4 regions of the Halobacillus amylolyticus genome follow, and region 4 is predicted to be linked to each of the others. Evidence: riboswitches for the same ligand, from Rfam matches in the RefSeq annotation. Region 4 holds a riboswitch; each other region holds the start of a gene.
What was found. Region 4 has a riboswitch for S-adenosylmethionine ahead of MUO15_RS04615 (phosphoadenylyl-sulfate reductase). Riboswitches for the same ligand answer to the same signal wherever they lie in the genome.

Region 1 (4,505 bases), 1.5 Mb from region 4:
GAGCCTCATCCGTGGAGGTTTGCGCGAGGTTGAAGAGGAGCTTGGTTTAAGGCTGGCTGCGGGCCAATTAAATTATTGTGGATTTTACAAGGAAGAGTTGTTGTTTAAGACGATTAAGGATCGGGAAATCTGTCATATTTATTTATTCCCATATGAAAACCATATGAAGCTGACGATTAATGAAGAGGTTGGCGATGTCGTTCAGATTGACCTTGAGGATTTTCTTAGTATGATTTGCAAAAAAAGTCCGTGTTTACAGGCTGAATCTATCTTTACAGGCGAAGAGCTCCATTTATCTCATTCGAGTTTCTGCCCCCATCCTTTTGATTATTATCAATATGTTGTGCAGGCTATCTTAAGCAGCCGCTAAACTATAGTGATTGACAGAATATTGTGCTGATCGATATACTTTGATGCATTCAAGTGCAAAAGGAGAGAGTTTATGAGCCATCAATCATTTGATACACGTATTGTACACAACAAAATAAATCAGGGAGATGCACTAAATAGTAAATCAACTCCGATTTACCAAACATCTTCCTTTACATTTAAAGACTTAGATCACTTAGAAAGCTATTATGCTGGAGAAGCTTCGTTTTCGTATTCCCGTGAGAAGAATCCGAACACAGAAGAACTCGGTCAAACCGTTGCGAATCTTGAAGGAGCAGAAGCTGGGGTCGCCGCCTCATCTGGAACCTCGGCAATTCTGGCAGGCATCCTTTCTGTTGTGCAAGCCGGTGATCACATCGTTGCCGCAGAAGATCTTTATGGCGGGACCCATCACTTGATTACAAAAGAGCTAACGAGCTTTGGCTTTGAAGTTTCAATCGTTTCATTTGCCGATAAAAAAAAGGTTGAAGAGGCGATTCAACCAAATACGAAATTGCTCTATACAGAGTCAGTCTCCAATCCTTTTCTCAGAGTAGAAGACCTAGAAGGACTTGTAAGTCTCGCGAAGGAACACGATTTGTACACAATGGTTGACAATACATTTGCCACTCCATACTTATTACAGCCCTATAAAAAGGGGATCGATATTGTTGTGCACAGTGCTACAAAATATATCGGCGGTCATAGTGACGTTACTTCGGGGATCGTCGTTGGAAATGAAGAGTTAATGGCAAAAGCGAAGCAAAAGGTGAGTGCGCTTGGCGCCAATCTCAGTGCTTTTGAGGCATGGTTAACTCAACGGGGTGTAAAGACACTTGGTTTACGTATGAAACAGCAATCCGCTAATGCGCAAACACTGGCGGAATCTTTACAGCAGGATGAGTTAGTCGACCAAGTATTTTACCCTGAATACGTTTCAGAGCAAGGGCACGGTGCGATTGTTACGATTGAACTTAGTAAAAAAGTTGATATCGAACAATTCTTTCGATCCTTAGGGTGGATTAAATTGACGCCGACCCTTGGTGGGTTAGAAACGACTGTATCCTATCCAATCCGAACTTCACACCGTGCATTGACGGATGAGGAGCGTGCCCTAATTGGTGTCAATGATTATGTTATTAGGCTTTCCATTGGAATAGAAGAGTCAGCGGACATCATAGCTCAGTTCAAGGAAGCCATTCATGAATCTGTAAAAGAAAATAGTCAAAAATGATTGACTTTTCCAATTGTTATACCTTATAATTCTTAACCATAGCCAAATTAAATAGCAAGTACTCTTATCAAGAGCGGCAGAGGGAATAGGCCCTGTGAAGCCCGGCAACCTTCAAACATCGGTTTGAAAAGGTGCCAAATCCTACAGATCACTGATCTGAGAGATAAGAGGAGGACATGATTATTCAACCCCCTCTTCTTATCGAAGAGGGGGTTTTTTGTATTTCAAAAATTATTTCGGCCCCCGATGCCCTCTTGCTATTCAAATCTTATTTAAAAACTTTAGGAGGATGTAAAAATGACAAACTCATTTGAAAGCTACGATTTAAGCACGGTCTCACTTCATGGCGGGCAATCCCCAGATCCAACTACAGGTTCAAGAGCGGTACCGATTTATCAAACGACTTCTTATGTGTTTCACGATACTGATCATGCGCAAAGTTTATTTGCCCTTGATGAGCCGGGAAATATATATTCAAGAATCGGGAATCCGACGGTAGATGTTTTTGAAAAAAGAATGGCTTTGCTTGAAAACGGCGTTGCTTCTGTGGCGACAGCTTCAGGAATGTCAGCGATTGCTCTATCAATCTTAAATCTAGCAGGCTCAGGTGATGAAATTGTGGCCGCATCGAATTTATATGGAGGCACTTATAATTTGTTTGCTAATACTCTGCCGCGATACGGCATTAAAGTGAGGTTTGTTGATCCTGAAGATCCTGAAAACTTCCGCAATGCTTTAACGGATAAAACCAAGGCTGTGTTTGCTGAGACAATTGGTAACCCGAGTCTTCATGTATTGGATTTTGAAAAGGTCTCCGCAGTTGCCCATGATCACGGTGTACCACTGATTGTTGACAACACATTTGCTACACCTTATTCCTGTAAGCCGATTGAATTTGGAGCGGATATCGTTGTTCATTCTGCTACGAAGTGGATTGGCGGGCATGGAACAGCCATCGGAGGTGTTGTGGTTGATGGGGGAAGATTTGACTGGACAAACGGCAAATTCCCTGTTTTCACTGAGCCGGATGATAGTTATAACGGCATCCGCTATGCCTCTGATTTCGGAACACTAGCCTTTGTAACAAAATTACGCGTTCAATTGTTGAGAGACTTGGGTGCCTGCTTAAGCCCGCAAAATGCTTTCCTACTATTGCAAGGACTTGAAACGTTGCCTTTGCGGATCGAGCGTCATAACGATAATGCATTAGAGCTAGCAGAATACCTTAAAGGTCATCCTGATGTTGAATGGGTCTCCTATCCGGGGTTGAAAGAGCACCCTGCTCATTCACTAGCTGGTAAGTACTTAGAAGGTGGCTATGGTTCGATTGTCAATTTTGGCATCAGAGGAGGCCGTGACGCAGGTCGAAAAGTAATTAACAACATTGCTTTATGGTCACACGTAGCAAACGTAGGTGATGCGAAGTCACTAATCATTCATCCTGCCTCAACAACACACCAACAGTTATCTGTTGAAGATCTCGCTGCAAGTGGTGTATCAGAAGAGTTAATCCGTTTATCTGTTGGTTTAGAGTCAGTGAAGGACCTTGTGAATGACTTGGACCGTGCGATTGCGACGGCAACTGGGAAAGAAGGCAGCTCAGCTATTACTGAGAACGATGAAGGTGTGATCAAATGGGCGCTTCAATCTGCACAAGTAACCGAAGAGCAGGATGGAGAACAAGTGACTCGTCCGAAGCGTTTAGCTGTTGTTGGGTTAAGCGGGAAGCCTTCTCGCCCAAGCCACCGGTTGGCACGTAAAATGCAGCGTCTAGGTTACCAAATTGTACCGGTTAATCCGAGGGAAGATGAGGTGTTAGGAGAAAAAGCCTATCCAGACATTAGCTCAATTCCTTTCAAAGTGGACGTTGTTCAAATTTTCCGCAGTCCTGAAGCGGCAATTGAAATTGCTAAAGAGGCAGCAACTGTGAAGCCTGGGGTCTTTTGGCTGCAAGAGGGCGTCATTGCACCGGAGGCAGCGCGAATTGCTAGTGAAGCGGGACTGCAAGTGGTGCACAATCGTTGCACCTACAAGGAAGCACAGCGCCTAAGAGGCACGATTGATACCTATGCATGTGAAATTTAATTTTTATGGAGGCAAATGGATGAAAACTAAATATATATTACCCACCCTAGCACTGTTACTGACTATCACCTTAATAGGTTGTTCGAATAACGCTGAAGGTGAAAGTGGGAAACCTGATAAAGTGACGCTTGATTATGCCTACTACTCCCCGACAAGTCTCGTTTTGAAGGAAAAGGGATGGGCTGAAGAAGCACTGAAGAAAGAAGGTATTGATGTCGAATTCGTTTTAAGTCAAGGAAGTAATAAGGCACTCGAATTCCTAAACTCAAGTAGTGTGGACTTTAGTTCCTCTGCAGGGGCGGCGGCACTCATGGCAAAGGCGAATGGTTCACCGGTTGAGTCGGTGTACTTATACTCCAAACCCGAGTGGACAGCGCTTGTCACGAATGGTGATTCCAATATTTCTTCTGTTGAGGATTTAAAAGGGAAAAAGGTTGCTGCCACGTTAGGAACAGACCCATACATTTTCTTAGTTCGAGCGTTAAAAGAACATGGGATGTCACCAGATGATATTGAACTCGTGAACTTGCAGCATGCCGACGGTGCAGCAGCATTGTCAGCAGGCAATGTTGATGCATGGGCTGGGCTAGATCCGCACATGGCAAGGCTTGAGCTCGAATCTGATGCAAAGTTATTTTACCGTGAACCTACTTTTAACACCTACGGGTCGCTAAACGTACGTTCAGAGTACGCTGAACAGCACCCTGAAGTTGTGAAAACGGTTATTGAAGCCTATGAAAAGGCTAGAAAATGGACGATTGAAAATCCTGAGGAAGCGGCAAAAATAGTAGCTGAAGAAGCGAATATTGATTTAGCC
Region 2 (4,505 bases), 730 kb from region 4:
CTCTCACTCTAATCCCTCCCTTCCTGTAACAAAAAAGCACAAGCCCTTATGTAAAGTGTGGCTCACACTTCTATTAACTGTACACAATTCTGCCTTTCATGAAAACTGAATCTTCTAGAGTTTACCTCTACTGCTAAATGCATTAAATTGAATGGCTTAGCAAATGTTCATCAAACATACAATTTATTTAATTTATAGCATGGTTATCACAACCACTAATAAGGTAAAATAAAGGTAATCTAATAGAGGGAGTGGTGATCATGTATCCTTTCTTAATGGCAGTCATTATTCTCGTCAGTATCATAGCATTAGTTGGAACACTTTATGTTGGAAAGAACGTTAACCAAACCATTTCGAAATATGAGGCAGAAGGATATTCTGCAGAGGATGAAGTGGCAAGCCTGCAAAATCACGGCAAAAAAACAAGTTTTCGCTTATTAACCACCATCTACAGTATTACCTTTGTTATTACAGCCATTCTATGTGCTATTTTCATCTTTTAGTGCTATTTGAATTTTGGAACTCTTTAACTTGACTGTTCCTTTAACCCAGCAGGGCTGGTTGTGAACCACGCGAGCCAAGCAGCCAGTCCGCCTGCAACTAACTTACCGATGACGACAGCCACAATCACCTCTTTATTTACACTGGCTACAAACCCTAAATGGCCTCCAAGGACAAATGCCCCGCTTACCGCAAACGCAGCATTCATCACTTTTCCTCTTGTATCCATATCTTTCATTGTCGCTAGCATAGGAATATGGTGGGCCAGTGATGCGATGAATCCGGTCATCGCTATCGAGTTAATCCCAAGTTTGTCGCTCCATTTGTCCCATAATCGCTGTCCCGATCGATTAATAAAGCTAACCATTGGATAGGCACCTGCAAGCATGATCGTGATACGACCCACGATGCCTACCCCCTCCTCTAAAGGAGCCACCCCTTGAACAATTGTAAAGCCTGTTAATGTCTCGATAATAATTAGGACTAATCCGCTGATGATCAGCAGCTCGACTGACTTGCCAAACCTTGCAAATAAATGGATAGTTAGATTGGTAAACTTCCATAATCCTAATCCTATTATCACCGCTAGAACTACTGTAGGTATGAGATTGCGGATCATCCACGCCAGCTCATAGCCGGCTACAGCCCCTCCGGCAAGACAACCAATGGGAATTGTAATCAGCCCGATTAATATCCCTTTTGCAAAATAAGGATAGTCTTCTTTCGCAATCATTGTTAAGGCAATTGGAATGGTAAAAACGAGCGTAGGCCCCATCATCGTACCGAGGAACGCCCAAGAGAAAACCGCTGCATCATCACTGGCAGCGAGGGCTTCTGCTAATTGGTAAGCCCCCATATCAATCGCCAATATCGTTGAAGCGAACATCGATGGATCAACTCCCAGCCACTGATACAGTGGGGTAATAATAGGGGCTAGCCATCCGGATAGAACTGGGGCTAATGAAATAATTCCAACCATCGCAAGTGCAAGCGGCCCCATCATCATAAACGCATTGTAAAAACTCTCACCCAAACCCCATCGGTTATGTAAAAGATAGTAATCTATTGCTCCAATGACCATAAAGAGCGTCATGATTATGAGTAACCCCTCATTAAACCACATGGTATCTCCCCTAACCGCCTACAATTATAAGTAACTACTAAAGATTGTGCCCTTTATGATCAAGTCTTTCAAGCGTTTTTAAGTTCATCAATTGTTAGCGGAAAATGTTTGCCCACCAATCCACGTCAAGCAGATCACAACAAAACTAAGACATCGCTCTCAAAACAAAAAAGAATACCTATCCGTTACAATATGAATCATGCTCACCTTCCCTCAACACTATGTATAGATATAAAAAAGAACCCTCCTTAGTAAAAGGAAGGCTCCCTCATATTTTTAATTAGCCGATTCCGCACGCAACTGATCCATTCTTTTGTGAATACTTTTGGTGGTATTCTTCTGCATCATAGAACACTTCAGCTTTTGCTACCTCTGTTACAATCGGACGTTTAAAGATCCCTTTTGCTTCCCATTGCTTAATCTTCTCGTTGGCAATCGTCTTCTCTAAATCATTGGTATAAAAGATAGCAGATCGATATTGGTGACCTACGTCCATGCCCTGCTTATTGCGGGTTGTTGGATCATGGGCCTCAAAAAAGATATTAACCAACTCTTCATATGTGAGGACAGTTGGATCATATTCAATTTTTACGGCTTCTGCGTGACCCGTTGTTCCTGTTTTCACTTGCTCATATGTCGGGTTCTCAGCGTGACCGCCTGTGTATCCCACCCGTGTTGCAGTTACTCCATCAAAACGCTCAAAAAAGGGCTCAACACCCCAGAAACACCCTGCACCAAAAATAGCTGTTGCCATAACTCATCTTCCCCTTCTCTTAACGCGGAACTTCTTTTTCAAAGAGAGTTTGACGGTTTTAAAACCAAAAAACCCCTTTTCTTATCCAGTATAAGAAAAGGGGTCGTAATATTCCGTACGATCCTCTCATCTTTTAGAATGTCACCATCCTACAGGAATTGGCACCGTTCTCTCAATCTCGTGGATTGATTCGATGGTTGCCGGGCATCAAAGGGCCAGTCCCTCCGCCTCTCTGGATAAGAAGTTTCCGTTATTTATTTTGTTATCTTATATGATACAACGATTTCCCAACGAAGTAAAGAGTGAAGACTCAACTTTTTCTCCTGTTTGTAAAATTATGCTGAAGCCCTCTTCAACATGACTGATGGATAAAAATAATTTTTTACGAACTGCGTCCCGTCGTGTACACTTCCTCAAATGGTTGAACGATGACAAATCCCTCACCTTTAAACTCCATTTGGATCGATTCCCCGCTTCCCCGTCCGAAAAATGTCTTAAAGCTGATATCTGTTCTAAACTCCGGTTCGAGGTGCCCTGACCAGGCTACCGTTGCATTAGGATCCGTAAGGACAGATTCCCCAGGACGAACGAGTAAAGTCAACGGCTCATAATGGGAAGTAATCGCTACTCTTCCATGGCCCTGAAGCTTAATATTAAAGAGTCCACCAGACATCATTCCTGCTACTTTTTTCATTAACTTAACATCCCATTCAATACCTGGTTCAAAAGCCAAAAGATCATTCCCATTAACGGTGATGGATTCGTTGGCGAGGTCAAAAATCGTAATTTTCTTTCCTTGATCTGCTAAGTATAGACGACCTCTGCCATGTGCTTTCATTAACGAGCTGCCTTCTCCTGAAAAAGCTTTCTTGAACATGCGCCCAACTCCATGCTCTAATATCCCTTCACGCTCGAACTTGATTTGGCCATTGTAAGAGATCATTGAACCTGATTTTGCCCACACTTCATCCATTAAATTGACTTCAAGAATTCGCGGTGTTTCTAATTCAAAGTACTCACTTTCTGTTTCATCTTGCTTCGTTTGTTGAATGAATTGATCAATTGAATAATTGCTCATTTAAAGGTTCCTCCCCATTTCGTGCTGTTCTTGATACGAATGAGGAAGGCAAAACGTTTCGTGCTTTTCCTCCCTTTTAAATTATCCCCTCACTGCTGTTAGGGAAGAATCTTTTTAGATTTTGATAGAATCCTGACAAGTTTAGGGAGAAACTTTTTGGATTTAGTCAGAAACCCAATGATTTTGGGGAGAAACCTTCTGAATTTGGAGATAATTGTCCTGTATTTGGGTAGAATCCTCAGTCAACTTCAAGAACAAAAAAGCACACCATCACTTAAATGGTGTGCTCCATTTAGGATCCTAGAAAAATTGCTCCATACATCAATGATCCTAATATGACAAAGGCTGGATGAACCTTCACGCGCTCGAGTAAAAAAAAGCTAACGCCAATCAGCAGAATGGTTTGCAGAGCTCCGGAAGAAAAGTACGAATTCCGGAAGAACTGAAAGGCTATAACTCCAAGCAAAATGGCAATAGACGGGCGAATGAGGGCAGTCATTGTTTTAACCCTAGGAGAGTCTTTAAATTTATACAATAGGCTCAGAAGCCCAATCATTAAGATTAACGAAGGAGCCACCGTTGCAAACACCCCGATAAAGCTCCCGATTATCCCACCTTGCTGAAAACCAATGAAGCCAGCCATTTTTGTAGCTATAGGGCCTGGCAAAGCGTTCGCCATAGCCAGCATTTCGCTAAATTCGCTGACAGTCATCCAGTTAAAACGTTCTACCACTTCGTTCTCTACTAAAGGGATAGAGGCAGGTCCACCTCCATACCCCACTATCCCAGGAATGAAAAAGGCAATAAAAATCTTCCAATAGATCATGATGATTGCTCCTTACGTACATAAGCTTTCGACTTTTCCCCTTTTTTGCCCATTGGTCTAATCAAAGCTACTAGAAGGAGGGCAAAAATAACTAATCCCGGATGAACCCCTGCCCACTCTATTAAAATAAGGGAACCTGCTCCTAGCAGGATTGTATTTAACCATCCTAAGCTAACTTTTGCCTTTTTTATAAAGTCGTAGGTAAGTTTAGCAAGCATGACAC
Region 3 (4,505 bases), 870 kb from region 4:
TATTATTGACAGCTAGTGTTTCTTGCGTGTATTACTGATGGGATAGTAGAGATGTCAACTTTAGCCCATCAAGATAATCACGTTAATGAATATCTATATTGACTCCCAGGATGATCCTCAGGCAGCCCACTTTCCCCATGCGGAAACAGCTTCTCTCTCAACGTACCCTCCTGGTAATCCTTCTTATACAATCCACGCTCTTGCAGCTCTGGTATCACCAAATCAACAAAGTCTTCCAGATCCCCAGGGGTTACTAAATGGTTCAAGTTAAAGCCATCCACACCCGACTCTTCAAATTGAAACTGGATTGCGTCGGCAACCTCAGTCGGATTTCCAACGATAATACTATTACGGTCTGGTGACTCAAAGCGATTGAGCACTTCGCCAACGGTTAGCTTCTTAGGTGCGTCTTTTGTTAGTGTGGCCGCTTTATAGTGGCCGCCTTCTGTGGACTTTGTGTATTCAAAAGGAAGATCTGGATCCATTTCTTCATACTCGCCGATGTCATAGCCGCTTGCTCCGTATTGTGCTTTAGCGGCATCTGCACTCCAGTGACGTGCGTATTCTTCAAACTTTTGTTCCGCTTCCTCTGTTGTTTCGCCAACAATCACGCTAAGGAAGGAGAAGATTTTAATATTATCTGGATTGCGGCCGTGGTTTTCCGCACGCTTACGAATATCATCGGCATAGTAGTGAATTCGCTCTGGTGTCGGGCCGCCGACAAAGATACACTCGGCGTGCTTGGAGGCGAATTCGCGTCCGCGTTCGGATGTGCCGGCTTGATAGAGGACAGGTGTCCGTTGTAAGGATGGTTCACTCAGGTGCGGCCCTTCCACGGAAAAGTATTTTCCTTCGTGATTAATTTCATGAACTTTATCCGGATCAACCAGTGTGTTATTTTCGACATCTTCAACGACGGCATCATCTTCCCAGCTCGTCTCCCAGAGCTTATAAGACACATCAAGATATTCATCAGCGATATCGTAGCGTTCGTCGTGTTTGATCATATTCTCAAGGCCAAAGTTGCGCGCGGCATTTGGCAGGTAAGAGGTAACCACGTTCCACGCGATACGTCCTTTAGTCAGGTGATCGAGGGTGGAGAAACGCCGAGCATTCCCGAATGGAGCTTCATAGGTGGTGCTGACCGTCATCGCAAAGGATAAATGCTTGGTCACGCTGGCCATCGCTGGAATAACCAGGGCAGGATCATTTAAAGGAACCTGCAATCCATCACGGATCGAGGGGTCTTTACTTTTTTTATAAACGTCATAGATTCCTAGTACATCGGCGAGAAACACGGCATCAAATTTGCCTCTTTCTAATAGTTTAGCTAAGTCCATCCAGTAATCTAAGTCTTTATAGCGGCGGTGGCGCTGACTTCTTGGATGTTTCCACAACCCATGAGAATTGTGCATCGCGCTATTCATTTCAAAGGCATTTAAAATAATTTGTTTCGTCAACTGTATTCCTCCCTAGATTTCCTTTTTAGTGTTTCCAACCTCAAACACATGAAAAAACCTCTTCTTTAAAGAAAAAGAAGAGGTTGAAAACGCAAATGTATGGACTCCTCCTTATCTTTCAAGCCATAGAGCTTGCTGGAATTGGCACAGTACTACTACAGTCTGCTGCCGAGGTTTCAAAGGGCCAGTCCCTCCACCTCTCGTGATAAGAAATTATAATTAAATTTTTATGTGATCCAAAATATACAGCATATCCCAAAAGGTGTCAATGTTAATTTTTAAAAAATTCTGTTCCTTCGCAGATTAGTCAGGGTGTATTTAGGATTAATAAACCCAAATTTTGAAAAAAGAGAGTTGACATGGAAATATAAACTTTGCTATGATGCTGTTTATCAGATTATTTGAATAATTTTATAGTTTTTCACTCTTATCAAGAGTTGGCTGAGGGATTTGGCCCTACGACGCCCGGCAACCACCCTACAAGGGGAACGGTGCTACTTCCAACAGACTTTATTTGTCTGGAAGATAAGAGGTTGGAGCATATATGAATTCAGCCTCTTTCTTTGAAAGGGGCTTTTTTATATTTCATTGAAAAGAACTTTATAACAGGCTAAAGAACGTTGGATAAAGTTAGACATAATTAGCAAAATGAGGGGAGAAATGTACATGTTTACAATCTATTTTATTACCCTAGCCGTGTTCTGGGGGCTTGGCTTACTTATTTGGAATAAAGTCTATCCAAGGTCAAAGGAGGAAAATAACTAATGGGAATTGTTTCGGGACCACTGTTATGGACGCTTGTCAGTCTTCTGGCTTTGTACTTTGTCTTTGTTGTATGGATTGGAAAAAAGGGGAATCAGCATAGTAGATCGATGAACGGTTTTGCAACAGCAAGAGGGAATGTCAGCCCTTGGCTTGTAGGGGCAAGCTATGCAGCAAGTTTCGCTAGTGCCAATTTGTTTGTAGGTGTTCCTGGTCTAGCTTATGAACATGGAGTTTCAGTATTATGGTATACGCTCGGTGGCTTTGGGGCTGGCTGGATCGCTCTTCTGCTATTTGCTAAGAAGTTTTGGAAATATGGAAAGAAGTTCGGCGGAGTTTCCACACTTCCTGAATGGCTTGGGAGAAGATATAACAGCAAAACCTTGCAAGTCCTCGTCACTTTTTTAGTATTGTTTAACGTGTATTATATTGTCGGTCAAAATGTCGGGTTGGCGACAATCTTTGAATCCGTTATCGGCATTCCTTATTTCTGGGGGATTCTGATTGGTGTGACCATTACGATTCTCTATATTGGACTTGGCGGTGCCTTTGCCCAAATTGTTACGGATGGTATCCAAGGAACCTTGATGGTAATCACATCTATCCTGATCTTTGCGTCATTATTTTGGACGATAGGTGGGGGACTGAATGTATTTGGTGAGCTTTCTACTAAACTAGAAGCGATCGATCCAGAATTGATCGCTCCGCTAAACGGACCCTATGACAGTGTCTTAGCTATTTTGTCGGTTCAATTTTTACATATTAGTTTTGTTGTCATGCCGCACCTGCTTAATAAAGTGTTATCACTGGAAACGGAGGATCAGCTTCGGCCGTTTACGATGTCAGCGGGGCTTGGCATGTTCTTCATTACCGTGTTAATGGTGTTGGGTGGTCTGGCAGCTAGAGTGCTGGCTCCATCGCTTAGTAGTGCGGACTCGGCCATTCCCGTCTATGTACTAGAAGCCTTTCCACCAATCATTGCTGCGATTATCATCGTTGGGATTATTTCAGCGATTCTATCAAGTACAGACAGCTTGTATTTGAGTATTACGTCAAGCATTGGAAACGATCTGTACAAGGTGCTGGCTCCGATCCTTTCGAAAGGGAAGTTATCCAAACATCAATTGGATGTACGCTCGGTAAAAGTAGCCAAAGGCTCGCTCATCTTTGTTGGTTTGGCCACCTTTTACCTGTCGCTCGATCGACCTGATTCGCTGGCGATCCTGATTCAGTTTAGTTTCTCAGCGATTATCAGTGGCCTCCTTGCTCCGATTGTATTGGGCTATTTATGGGGGAAATCCAATGGTTACGGTGCAATAGCCTCGCTCATTTCAGGTACGGGACTCTATGTTCTTTTTACTAGTTTGAATGTCTTTGAAAATATTTATATATCCTTGTTCCTTGCCGCTGCTGCTGGATTTGTTGTGATGATCGTGACGAGCTTAGTCACGACGTCTAATGTAACAAAAGAAGAAGAGGATGTCTTTTTAAAAGATGTGCTTTAAACGATTAACTCAACATTTAAGAGGTTATTACTTTGACACAAACAAAAGTAGAATCACTTAGGAAATACCCCATTCAATTTTCCAATGATGGTTCCTGCTTGGATGTTCCAATGGCTGGGTGTAAACATTCGTGTACCAGCTCCGATGGCTTTCTTCCCGTTCTCAGGATGGAAGGATTCATTCGATGGTGACTTGCATGTTAACGGGAAGGATGGGATCGAGTTTTATACTCGTAAGAAAGTGATGAAGACTCGTTGGGTGTGATGGTAGACAAGGGATTTTAGGAGGATTGTACTTGAAGGAGTTTAGGCTATCGAAATCATGACTTCAGTCTCCAAGTAGCTTTTTCAAATGCTGCTTGGAGGCTCTTTATTGAAGGGTTTAGCATAATCCTAAATCTATTGATTGTGCAATTTCCACAAAATAAATGTAATTCAACAATCTGAGATGGGGCAGCATACAGACCAGGGATAGAGGACTATTTATACGAAGCAAATAAAGGTGCCTGCCCCCTGTTGTGTTGATACGTAAACGTATAGGGGATGGGCACCAAAGTCTTAAGTTTAGCTAGCATTGCAAATTAATTCAATAACAAAATGTATTTTTGAAAATAAATTGCGCTGATATAGAGAAAAGATGGGGGTCAAGTACTTGGAAACTTATGAATATCAATTTAAGAACTTACCGCTTACACCATACATATGCAGGCATCTCATTTTAGAATTATTTAACGAAAGAGTGGAGATGAGACAAACGATTGTTAATGAGGTGACAGCAG
Region 4 (4,505 bases):
TTATAGTACATACAGAGTTGGGTCTGATCTCGGATTAAGAGTGCTGGTTAGAAGGGAGGAAAATATCCCAGTTGGCCACGCTGGCCTTGTTCCGCAAATGATTGATGGAGTAGAAGAGCTCGAAATAGGGTATTGGATATCCCGGAAATATTGGGGGCAAGGTTACGCGAGCGAGGCTGCCGAAGCTCTTAGGAAGCATGGATTTCAACGATTCGGTAAACAGCGACTTATTGCTTTAATTCAACCTGGAAATGTAGGATCGATAGAAGTGGCTAAGAAAATTAGGATGGACTTTGAAAAGCGTACCGTGCTATCAGGGCAAGAGGTACATATTTACTCTGTGTCCTAGTCAAAACAAGCGCTTCATTTGCTGTGCGCATTTTTAAGGAAAGGGTTTCGCCGGGATATTTAACGCGACAGAGATTTAGGTAGGCCAGAATCATTTTTAAATTATGAATGGAGTATATCATGATAATAAACAAACGAGATTTTTACGTTAAGGGGATAAATTATACTGTTAGATCTGCAATCGATAGAGATGCAAAAGAATTGTCCGCACTAAGATTACAGATTGACGGCGAGACCGAAAATTTGGACAGAGAAAAAGGGGAGGCGTTCATAGATATACCGGGATTTGAACAGATTATAAAAACGGACACTGAGCATTCAAGAAACTTATTTTTAGTTGCTGTAGCTCATGATCGGATCGTTGGGTTTTCAAGATGCGAAGGAATTTATTTGAATAGATTTTCTCATAAAGTAGAATTTGGGGTATGCATATTAAAAGATTTTTGGGGATATAGGATTGGGGAAAATCTTTTAAAAGAGTCTGTTTCTTGGGCGGACGCAAATGGCATTAAAAAAATTGCTTTGAATGTTTTAGAAACAAACGATAAAGCCATTAAACTGTATAAAAAGCTTGGCTTTGAAATAGAAGGTGTATTAAAAAAAGACAAAATTCTTTCTGACGGTAAATACTATAATACTATTATTATGGGAAGATTTAAGGAATGAGGCCTTATAAAACAGTCGAGTCCATCAATTTACATAAATAAAAGGATGTTTACATGCTCAAAAATAAAAAGGTTATTATCACAGGAGCAGCCTCCGGAATTGGCAAGGAAATTGTAAACCAATGTTTATAAGAAGGTCTCAAAAATTTATTCGAGTGCACTGAAAAGATAAACAAAAGGACGGGATGAAATGAATTCTATAGAACTAGTGAAGCTAAACTTGACTGAAGTAAGAAGACGAAGTATTAAGGTATGGTCCTCTATTCCATCCGATGTACTACAATGGAGACCTGATGAAGAGGCAATGACCTCCTTAGAGATGATTCGGCACGTATTAGAGAGCGAACACTATTACCATATGGCGATTAAAAATAAAGGCAGCTTAAGCAATTTTGAATCTCCCTTTGATAATGTCCCTTTACAATCTGTTCAGAAGGAATTGGAGTTTGCAGAGCCTTATCGTGAAGCTTTTTTAGAAACGATATCAACTTACAAAGCAGAAGACCTTTCAAATATAAAGATTGATCGCTCTAATGTTGGATACATACGAAGTTTGGGGGACATGCTTTTACGGATTGCCTATCATGAATCGATACATACTGGTCAGTTATTAGACTATTTGAGAACAGCAGGTGTTCCTAGAGCTGATATTTGGGATTAATAATAGATGTAAATAATTGTCTTTATGTCAAAACTTTATGAAACGGTCTTTTTTCAGAAAGTATGAAAAATTAATAATTTTCCTTTAAACCATTGACATTTTTTCTAAAAGGGAATAATATATTTACCAATATCAAATACCACAATTTCACAATTTAATTCTTATCGCGAGAGGTGGAGGGACTGGCCCTTTGAAGCCTCGGCAACGGGTCTGATGGATCATTTATCAGAGACTGTGCCAATTCCAGCGGGTGCATTAGGCACTTGAAAGATAAGAAGATAGGTAGTTATATGTTCGCATCGAACACCTCTCTTCTTACTTTTGCTAAGAAGAGAGGTTTTTTAATGTTAAATTTACGAGCTTGCTTTAGTTAGAAGGAGGAAAATATGAGCAATAACATCGTTTCGTATGAGAATTTCTCTGGTGATCCATTTGAAAGCTGGCACCCTTCGGATGACACAAAAGGCGCTGCCAGTGTATTAGAATGGGCTTATCAGTCTTATGGTGAATCAATCGTCTATGCTTGTAGTTTCGGAGCGGAAGGTATTGTGTTGATTGATTTGATTTCTAAAGTGAAGAAAGATGCAGAAATTGTGTTTCTTGATACAGATGTTCACTTTCCAGAAACTTATGAACTGATCGAAAAAGTGAAGCGGAGATACCCGCAGCTTCACATTCATATTAAGAAACCGGATTTGACTTTAGATGAGCAAGCGAACGAGTATGGTCCAGCATTATGGAAAAAGCAGCCAGGCCAATGTTGTTATATTCGAAAAATCAAGCCGCTTGAGGATGCGCTTAGTGGGGCAACAGCCTGGATTTCAGGGCTGAGGCGAGAACAGTCTCCGAGTCGAAGTCACACTGATTTTGTAAATAAGGATGAACGGTTTCAGTCGATTAAGGTATGCCCCCTAATCTACTGGACATGGGAAGACGTTTGGGATTATATCCGAGTAAATAGCTTGGATTACAATGAATTACATGATCAAAAGTATCCAAGTATCGGTTGCATGCCTTGTACTGAGCCAGTAACTGAACAGGGGGACGATCGTTCTGGGAGATGGCAAGGGTTTAATAAAACAGAATGCGGTCTCCACACTTCAGGAAACCAGTCATAAAAATTAAGTAGATTATTTCTGTAAGCTGATTTAAAAATTCATTGCAACAAGGGGAGGAGGTGGCTTATGAAAAAAGTTTATATCGTCGGTGCAGGACCCGGTGATCCTGATTTAATTACAGTGAAAGGCTTGAAGGCCATTCAGCAGGCGGATGTCATTCTATACGATCGATTGATTAACAAAGACTTACTTGATGAAGCGAGGGACGAAGCTGAACTGATTTATTGCGGTAAGCGTCCGGATAATCATTCTTTAGACCAACAAACCATTAATGGGCTTCTTTGTGACTTTGCCTTACAAGGGAAAACAGTAACCCGCTTAAAAGGCGGGGATCCCTTCGTTTTTGGTAGAGGTGGAGAGGAAGCCGAAGAATTAGCAAAAAGGGATATTCCTTATGAAATCGTCCCTGGGATCTCATCTGGTGTAGCTGCTCCTGCTTATGCTGGTATTCCAGTCACACACCGTAACTATAGTTCGTCTGTAGCCTTCCTATCAGGAGTAAGCAAATTCGGACATGATCAGGAAGAGTATTGGGAGCATGTAGTGAAAAGCATGGACACTTTGTGCATTTATATGGGTGTCAAAAAACTTCCGGAAATTTGCGCGAGACTGATTCGACATGGCCGCGCTCCCAGTACACCGATCGCTCTGGTGGAGTGGGGGACGATGGAACATCAACGTACCGTAACAGGAACACTAGAGGACATTGTAGGGAAGGTCGAGGATCTCGAGAATCCTTCGATGATAGTCGTAGGAGAAGTCGTGAAGCTGAGGGAGCAGCTGCAATGGTTTGAACAGATGAAAGACGAGGAAGAAATGCCTGTTCCTTCTATTGTTGGTTAAAAGGAAGGGGATGGTTACATGCAAGCAGTTTTATATGTAAGCCACGGTAGCCGTGTTGAGAAGGCGCGTAAGGAAGCCGTTTCCTTGATTCAATCCGTCCAGGAGCGTATAGACGTTCCTCTTCAGGAAACCTGTTTTTTAGAACTGGCGGAACCGGATATGGCTCAAGGAATTAAGAATCTCGTCGAGCGAGGAGCCACTAGGGTTGCTATTATCCCCGTCTTATTGTTGAGTGCGGGTCACTACTATACGGATATACCGGAAGAGATTAATCGTGCGAAGCTCCGCCATCCGCACATCCATTTTGTTTATGGAAGAACGATCGGAATCCAGGATCGGGTGATTGATATTTTAGTCCAACGTGTGCAGGAAACAAAGGTGGTCCGCCATTCAGATGCGAACATCTTGCTAGTTGGAAGAGGCAGCCGTCATTCAGAGACCAAAGAATCGATGGAACAAATTGCACATAAATTATGTTCGAAAATGGACGTCGCTAATGTAAATGTCAGCTATTTAGCGGCCTGTTCACCTTCTTTTGATGAAGGATTGCAAACTTCGCTGAAAGAAGGGTGGTCACAAACTTTCGTGATTCCCTACCTTTGGTTTACCGGGCTGCTTATGAGGTCGATGCAGGACAAAATCAATGGGATGCAGGAGAAAAGTCAACAGGTGGTCCTGTGTCAATATCTTGGGAACCATCCTATAATGATCGACGCATTGACTGACCGAGTTCATGAAGCCTTGCAAAATGAGCACAGCTTGAGCCAATGATGAATCATATATGAATGATACATTGCTCCTAAGGCTGAAGTGGTGATCCATAGGAGGAGATGGATATTCCAATGATAGGGGGACGAGGTATGAATGGTT

Region 1: another riboswitch for S-adenosylmethionine. It lies ahead of MUO15_RS12045 (PLP-dependent aspartate aminotransferase family protein); the one in region 4 lies ahead of MUO15_RS04615 (phosphoadenylyl-sulfate reductase).
Region 2: another riboswitch for S-adenosylmethionine. It lies ahead of msrA (peptide-methionine (S)-S-oxide reductase MsrA); the one in region 4 lies ahead of MUO15_RS04615 (phosphoadenylyl-sulfate reductase).
Region 3: another riboswitch for S-adenosylmethionine. It lies ahead of MUO15_RS09160 (sodium:solute symporter family protein); the one in region 4 lies ahead of MUO15_RS04615 (phosphoadenylyl-sulfate reductase).

Annotation. Positions count from the first base shown of each region.
Region 1 covers NZ_CP095075.1:2,336,397-2,340,901, reverse strand. Annotated here, with positions in the region: gene MUO15_RS12055 (NUDIX hydrolase) at 1-370, shown strand, start outside; gene MUO15_RS12050 (trans-sulfuration enzyme family protein) at 443-1,603, shown strand; SAM riboswitch class I at 1,665-1,773, shown strand; gene MUO15_RS12045 (PLP-dependent aspartate aminotransferase family protein) at 1,901-3,688, shown strand; gene MUO15_RS12040 (aliphatic sulfonate ABC transporter substrate-binding protein) at 3,708-4,505, shown strand, end outside.
Region 2 covers NZ_CP095075.1:1,610,820-1,615,324, forward strand. Annotated here, with positions in the region: gene MUO15_RS21915 (EamA family transporter) at 1-7, opposite strand, end outside; gene MUO15_RS08470 (hypothetical protein) at 261-503, shown strand; gene eutH (ethanolamine utilization protein EutH) at 527-1,624, opposite strand; gene msrA (peptide-methionine (S)-S-oxide reductase MsrA) at 1,905-2,378, opposite strand; SAM riboswitch class I at 2,502-2,621, opposite strand; gene MUO15_RS08485 (AIM24 family protein) at 2,761-3,456, opposite strand; gene MUO15_RS08490 (chromate transporter) at 3,749-4,282, opposite strand; gene MUO15_RS08495 (chromate transporter) at 4,279-4,505, opposite strand, start outside.
Region 3 covers NZ_CP095075.1:1,745,865-1,750,369, reverse strand. Annotated here, with positions in the region: gene MUO15_RS09165 (LLM class flavin-dependent oxidoreductase) at 78-1,460, opposite strand; SAM riboswitch class I at 1,569-1,672, opposite strand; SAM riboswitch class I at 1,885-1,992, shown strand; gene MUO15_RS09160 (sodium:solute symporter family protein) at 2,225-3,727, shown strand; partial or broken gene MUO15_RS09155 (malonate-semialdehyde dehydrogenase) at 3,842-3,991, shown strand; gene MUO15_RS09150 (GIY-YIG nuclease family protein) at 4,379-4,505, shown strand, end outside.
Region 4 covers NZ_CP095075.1:877,327-881,831, reverse strand. Annotated here, with positions in the region: gene MUO15_RS04630 (GNAT family N-acetyltransferase) at 1-349, shown strand, start outside; gene MUO15_RS04625 (GNAT family N-acetyltransferase) at 469-1,014, shown strand; gene MUO15_RS04620 (DinB family protein) at 1,204-1,674, shown strand; SAM riboswitch class I at 1,833-1,951, shown strand; gene MUO15_RS04615 (phosphoadenylyl-sulfate reductase) at 2,061-2,792, shown strand; gene cobA (uroporphyrinogen-III C-methyltransferase) at 2,859-3,635, shown strand; gene MUO15_RS04605 (sirohydrochlorin chelatase) at 3,654-4,406, shown strand; gene MUO15_RS04600 (uroporphyrinogen-III synthase) at 4,496-4,505, shown strand, end outside.